2 regions of the Citrobacter sp. LJND-P06 genome follow, and region 2 is predicted to be linked to the other one. Evidence: predicted binding sites of a transcription regulator. Region 2 holds the regulator's gene; the other holds the start of a gene.

Region 1 (3,419 bases), 440 kb from region 2:
GGCGTTCTGCGTTTGCGCCAGGTATTTTGCCGCCGTACTGGTTGCGCCTTTGGTGGAAAGAGCAAACACCGACGACCCGCTGGGCTGTCGACTGGTAAATGCATCCGCGTGAATTGAGACGAAAAGGTCGGCACGCTGTTTTTGAGCTTTCGCGACGCGCACTTTCAGCGGAATGAAGATATCTTCGTTTCGCGTCATATAGACCTTCATGTTGCCCTCTTTCTCGATCAACGCCCGCAGGCGACGGGCTATCTGCAACACCACATCTTTTTCACGCGTTTTGTATTTGCCCACAGCGCCGGAGTCTTCGCCGCCGTGCCCCGGATCGAGCATGATCACAATCGGACGATCGCGCCCCGCTTTACCCGGTTGCGGGCCGCTCTGCGCGGGCGGAACCTGTTTCTCCAGATCGCCTTTGTTGTAATCCTCAAGCAACGCCAGCAGCGGATCCTGCATGTCCTGCGCATTGGCAGGATAGAGATCCATGACCAGACGTTCTTTAAAACCCGCCACTGGCGCGAGGGCAAACAGTTGCGGCTTCACGTTCTGCTTCAGTTCAAACACCATGCGCACGGTCTGCGGATCAAACTGCCCCACTCTTGCCGATTTGATGTAGGGATCATCCGGGCGGATCTGAGTTCCGATGCCTTTGAGCACAGAGTTCAGGTTCACACCTTCAATATCCACCACGACGCGCTCAGGATTACTCAGGGCGAATTGCTTGTATTTCAACTCGCGGTTCGATTCCACCGTCACGCGGGTGTAACTGGATGCTGGCCAAATACGAACCGCAACGACCTGACTGACCGCAGCCAGACCGACCTGGCTTACGCTCAATAGCCACATGGCGCCCGCCCCTTGCAGTAAACGACGACGGCTGATTGGTGGATTGGATCCCGACATGCTTCTCCCGAGCAAAACAAATCTAACGGTGCTGATTTACAAAACGTCTGAATTGACCGGAAACTTTAGCGAATGACGCATAATCTGTCATCTATAAAACGGTAAACTTTCTTTTTATATTCACGGTATTACTGATAAATACCTTCGATGGCAGGCAAAATTGCACTTGCGCCCGGAGAAAAAACAGAATAAAAATACACAAAATACGAATAATCATGCAAAGAGGGTGTGCCATGGTGAAGGAACGTAGAACCGAACTGGTACAGGGATTCCGCCATTCTGTTCCCTATATCAATACCCATCGGGGGAAAACGTTTGTCATTATGCTGGGCGGCGAAGCCATCGAGCATGAGAATTTCTCCAGTATCGTCAATGACATCGGACTTCTTCACAGCCTCGGCATTCGCCTGGTGGTCGTGTATGGCGCACGTCCACAAATCGACGCGAACCTGGCCGCACACCATCATGAGCCGGTGTACCACAAAAATACGCGTGTCACGGACGCCAAAACCCTGGAACTGGTCAAGCAAGCGGCGGGGACATTACAACTGGATATCACCGCCCGTTTGTCGATGAGCCTCAACAACACGCCGCTACAGGGGGCGCACATCAACGTGGTCAGCGGCAACTTTATCATCGCACAGCCACTGGGCGTTGATGATGGCGTCGATTACTGCCACAGCGGGCGTATCCGTCGTATTGATGAAGAGGCGATTCACCGCCAGCTCGACAACGGCGCGATTGTTCTGATGGGCCCCGTCGCCGTCTCTGTCACCGGTGAAAGTTTTAACCTGACCTCAGAAGAGATAGCCACCCAGCTCGCCATCAAACTGAAGGCGGAGAAAATGATTGGCTTCTGTTCCTCGCAAGGGGTTACCAACGACGATGGCGACATTGTTTCTGAACTGTTCCCGAATGAAGCGCAGGCCCGCGTTGAAGCGCAGGAAGAGAAAGAGGATTACAACTCCGGCACGGTGCGTTTTCTGCGCGGTGCGGTGAAAGCCTGTCGCAGCGGCGTACGTCGCTGCCATTTGATCAGCTATCAGGAAGATGGCGCGCTGTTACAGGAATTGTTCTCGCGTGACGGTATCGGCACGCAGATCGTGATGGAAAGCGCCGAACAAATCCGCCGCGCCAACATTAATGATATTGGTGGAATTCTCGAGCTTATCCGCCCACTGGAACAGCAAGGGATTCTGGTGCGCCGTTCCCGCGAACAACTGGAGATGGAGATCGACAAATTCACCATTATTCAGCGTGATAACCTGACCATCGCCTGCGCGGCGCTGTATCCTTTCCCGGAAGAAAGGATCGGCGAAATGGCCTGCGTGGCGGTGCATCCAGATTATCGCAGTTCATCACGAGGAGAAGTCCTGCTGGAGCGGATTGCCGCCCAGGCCAGACAAATCGGGCTTAGCAAGCTGTTCGTACTGACCACGCGGAGCATTCACTGGTTTCAGGAGCGTGGCTTTACGCCGGTGGATATCGACCTGCTCCCCGAGAGCAAAAAAGAGATGTACAACTATCAGCGCCGTTCAAAAGTGTTGATGGCGGATTTGGGGTAGCGGGTTGATACGGTGTCCGTCTGATAAAACCGTTTCACGTCGCCATCGGGCACATTGCCGGATGGCGCTTACGCTTATCCGGCCTACAGTGCGAATCTGGTCGCCATCGGGCACATCGCCGGATGGCGCTTACGCTTATCCGGCTTACAGTGCTAATCTGGTCGCCATCGGGCACATCGCCGGATGGCGCTAACGCTTATCCGGCCTACAAATCCTGCTGCGTATTACCTTCGTTAAACAAGGCCGACAGCCCGCTACGACGCTCGGTACGGGTCGCGATTGCGCCACTCAACACCCGTTCATCGGTATACAGCGACAGGCGACGGCGCGCGCGCGTCACCGCGGTATACACCAGCTCGCGCGTCACAACCGGCGTACGCTGCGTGGGTAGAATAAGCGCCGCGTGATCAAACTCCGAACCCTGAGATTTATGCACCGTCATCGCCCAGGTCGTTTCATGTTCAGGAAGACGACTCGGCTGCACAGATTTAATAACGCCGTCCGGCATCGTAAACCAGACTCGCAGCCCCTGACCGCGATCGAGCGCAATGCCGATATCGCCGTTAAATAATCCCAACGCGCTGTCGTTTCGCGCAATCATCACCGGCCGCCCTTCATACCAGCGCGAGTGCGCAAGAGTGGCAATTTTACGTTTTTCCCGCATCACGTGTTCGATACGTTCATTCAGTCCTTTTACGCCAAATGGCCCTTCGCGCAGCGCACACAGCAACTGGTAATCATTGAACGCCTGAATGATGGCATCGGGTTCCGCCCCCGCCCGAACCAGATCAAGATACCGCCCGTACCCAGCCATTGCCTCATCCAGCATCGCGGCATAGTCTTCACTGCTCAGCAGCGTGCGTTTTTCAATGTCGCCAAATCCCTGCTGGAAGACCGCCTTAATTGCAGATTTATCGCCGCAATTAATAGCGGCAGCCAGTTGCCCAATGC
Region 2 (3,419 bases):
ATACCTTCCATCGCATTCTGCTCAAAGGCACTCAGTTTGCCGATAGACTGGCGCTCTTCCACACCATTTTTGCCCAGCAGCAGCGGCTGTGAGAAGAAACGCGCATACTGGCCGTCGCCTTCAACGTAGGCACATTCCACAACGCCTTTTTCGCCCTGCAGCGCACGAACCAGCGACAGGCCAAAACGTGCGGCAGCCTGACCCATAGACAGGGTTGCAGATCCGCCACCGGCTTTAGCTTCAACCACTTCAGTACCCGCGTTCTGGATACGTTTGGTCAGGGCTGCGGCCTCTTCCTCGGTGAAGCTAACGCCAGGGATTTGCGACAGCAGTGGCAGAATCGTCACACCAGAGTGTCCGCCAATCACCGGTACTTCAACCTCAGTTGGCAGCTTGCCTTTCAGTTCCGCAACAAAGGTGTTGGAGCGGATGATGTCCAGCGTGGTCACGCCAAACAGTTTGTTCTTGTCGTAAACACCGGCTTTCTTCAGGACTTCTGCAGCGATAGCGACAGTGGTGTTCACCGGGTTGGTGATAATACCCACGCACGCTTTCGGGCAGGTTTTCGCAATCTGCTGAACCAGGTTTTTCACGATACCGGCGTTAACGTTAAACAGGTCGGAACGATCCATACCCGGTTTACGCGCCACACCCGCGGAGATCAGAACCACATCCGCACCTTCCAGTGCCGGGGTTGCGTCTTCGCCACAGAAACCTTTGATCTTCACAGCAGTTGGGATATGGCTCAAGTCAGTGGCCACACCTGGGGTCACTGGAGCGATGTCGTACAGGGAGAGTTCTGAACCTGAAGGCAGTTGATTCTTTAACAGTAATGCTAGCGCCTGACCGATACCGCCAGCTGCGCCGAGGACTGCAACTTTCATCCTAAACTCCTTATTATATTGATAAGCTAAGTGTTTAATGCTCCGCGGCGGCGACCTTAATTCACAAAATTAATGATTACAATACTCACGTGTCAAGAATGCGGAGTCACGCGAATTTGGCTTTTATGCATTTAATTTACGTAATCCAAAGCCACTGCAGCAGTAGAGCAACTTTTCCACAGGTGCGGACAATATACCCTACTCCCCCCTCAAAACAACATCAATTTGATAACATTTAATTTACTTTTAACCTTATTTGCGAGCCGTGACACAGGCATGTTTCTTGATAACGAAATTTGATAAAATTCCGCTCTTTCATAACATTATTTCAGCCTCGAACAAGGCAGACTGTTTGCATAAAAATTCATCTGTATGCACAATAATGTTGTTTCTACCGCCATATTACGGGTGACTTATGCGAAGCTCGGCAAAACAAGAAGAATTAGTAAAGGCGTTTAAAGCGCTGCTTAAAGAAGAAAAATTCAGCTCACAGGGTGAAATCGTCCTCGCTTTGCAGGATCAGGGCTTTGATAACATCAACCAGTCCAAAGTCTCACGTATGCTGACAAAGTTCGGCGCCGTGCGAACCCGCAACGCAAAAATGGAGATGGTGTACTGCCTCCCGGCAGAGTTGGGTGTCCCCACGACATCCAGCCCGTTAAAGAACCTGGTATTAGATATCGACTTCAATGATGCCGTTGTGGTGATCCATACAAGCCCTGGCGCTGCGCAACTGATCGCACGCCTGCTGGATTCACTGGGCAAAGCGGAAGGTATCCTCGGGACAATTGCGGGCGATGACACCATTTTCACAACCCCTGCTAATGGCTTCTCGGTGAAAGATCTGTACGAAGCGATTCTCGAACTGTTCGAACAAGAGCTGTAATCCCCTCTCCCCGCCGCCATACACGGCGGGGAAAATCCTGTCTTCCCCCCTGCTTCACGCATGTTTCCACTGCTTTTAATTTAACGAATAGTGCGTTTAACCGCTGAAACACATTCACCCAATCAATGATAAATTCAAAAACGCACATTTTGTTAAATATCATATCTTTATGAATTTATTAGCTTTAAATCGAAAAACTCGCCATCAGGCGCATTTTTAATTCCATGTGATTATAAAAACCATATTTTTTAATACTTAATTACCCACTAAACCATTAGCAGGGTATTAATTAATCGCGTGACTAGTGTATACTTGATTTTGTGATGAGGGTCACGAAACAAAAGACCCCAATAAAAGAATTCGACGAGGTAAATATCATGAAAATCAAAACAACGGTTGCTACGTTAAGTATTCTGTCTGTTCTCTCATTCGGTGCATTCGCCGCAGATTCCATCAATGCCCAGCAGGCGCAAAACCGCGAAGCTATCGGTTCGGTTTCCGTCAGCGCGGTCGGCTCTTCACCGATGGACATGCATGAAATGCTGAACAAAAAAGCGGAACAACAAGGCGCCTCCGCATATCAGATAACCGAAGCGCGTAGCGGTAGCCACTGGCACGCCACCGCAGAACTGTACAAATAAGTTACGCCTGGTATCGCTAATGCAAACAGTCACTCGCGGGAATATCGCATAAGAACACCCTGCAAACCGCTGAGTTAACCGTATTGAGGAATGTCTATAATGAACACTAAATATCTTATCGCTTCACTCGGCCTGGCTTCCGTTCTCTCTTTCGGCGCAAACGCCGCCGTACACCAGGTCAACGCGCAAGAAGCACAAAATCTGCAATCCATGGGCAGTATCTCTGTTTCTCAGATTGGTAGCTCGCCGATGGATATGCGTCAGGAACTCGCCGCTAAAGCCGAGAAAGCAGGCGCCAGCAGCTATCGCGTGGTTGAACTGAAAGAAGGGTCACAGTGGCACGCCACGGCAGAACTCTATAAATAAACCCTCGTCGTCTAGTCCGACGACTTGCCCCCGCCTGTCGGGGGCTTTTTTATACCTGACGTTTAGATCCGAACGTTAAAACGTAGCTGTCCTTCCAGCTCTTCTTCTGCTTCATCGAACAGCAAAATCAACGCCCCATAACGTCGGCGCTGCTTTTCAGGTAGATGAACAAACTCTATTTCCAGCGGCAACGGCAATACTTCGCCGGTCACTATCTCCCACAAAGAATCCAGATCGCTGATCTGTTCTCTGGCAATACCAAACATCCGCGCAAACTCACGGTAAAAATCACTCTGGTTTTCTATCTCATCAAAATCAAAGGTATAGATATTCATTGCCCGCCACCACCTCCGGTAAGCGCTTTCGCATCCCACCACACTACCTGCCACGACGATTCCTGCACATCGGTTAAGTATAGCCATAAAAAAACCGGCGCTTTTGGCGTCGGCTTTTCCGTGTTTAGTTATCCGTCAGGGCATGCTGGTATTTATGCAACATGCCAGAGAGGCGTTTTACCGGCTCCGTAACCTGCGGTGGCGCTTCCCAGATGCGCAGTTTTTCCTGATAGACATCGAGTTCCTCAAGGAGTTGTCCGAAGTATCGCCGACGCTTGTCGTCGCTGCTGGCGGAAATCACGCGATC

Evidence for each region. Region 2 encodes ArgR, which controls arginine synthesis, uptake and breakdown. Its sites were predicted from a motif close to ANTGAATAAAAATACANT; they were not measured.
Region 1: a site for ArgR is predicted at 1,087-1,104, ahead of argA (amino-acid N-acetyltransferase). Genes of this name have one in related genera too.

What each region holds. Positions count from the first base shown of each region.
Region 1 covers NZ_CP187317.1:896,213-899,631, reverse strand. The annotation lists gene amiC (N-acetylmuramoyl-L-alanine amidase AmiC) at 1-903, opposite strand, end outside; gene argA (amino-acid N-acetyltransferase) at 1,137-2,468, shown strand; gene recD (exodeoxyribonuclease V subunit alpha) at 2,674-3,419, opposite strand, start outside.
Region 2 covers NZ_CP187317.1:456,506-459,924, reverse strand. The annotation lists gene mdh (malate dehydrogenase) at 1-884, opposite strand, end outside; gene argR (transcriptional regulator ArgR) at 1,300-1,770, shown strand; gene yhcN (peroxide/acid stress response protein YhcN) at 2,148-2,411, shown strand; gene yhcN-B (DUF1471 family stress response protein YhcN-B) at 2,511-2,777, shown strand; gene ACO7SM_RS02190 (barstar family protein) at 2,840-3,112, opposite strand; gene aaeB (p-hydroxybenzoic acid efflux pump subunit AaeB) at 3,237-3,419, opposite strand, start outside.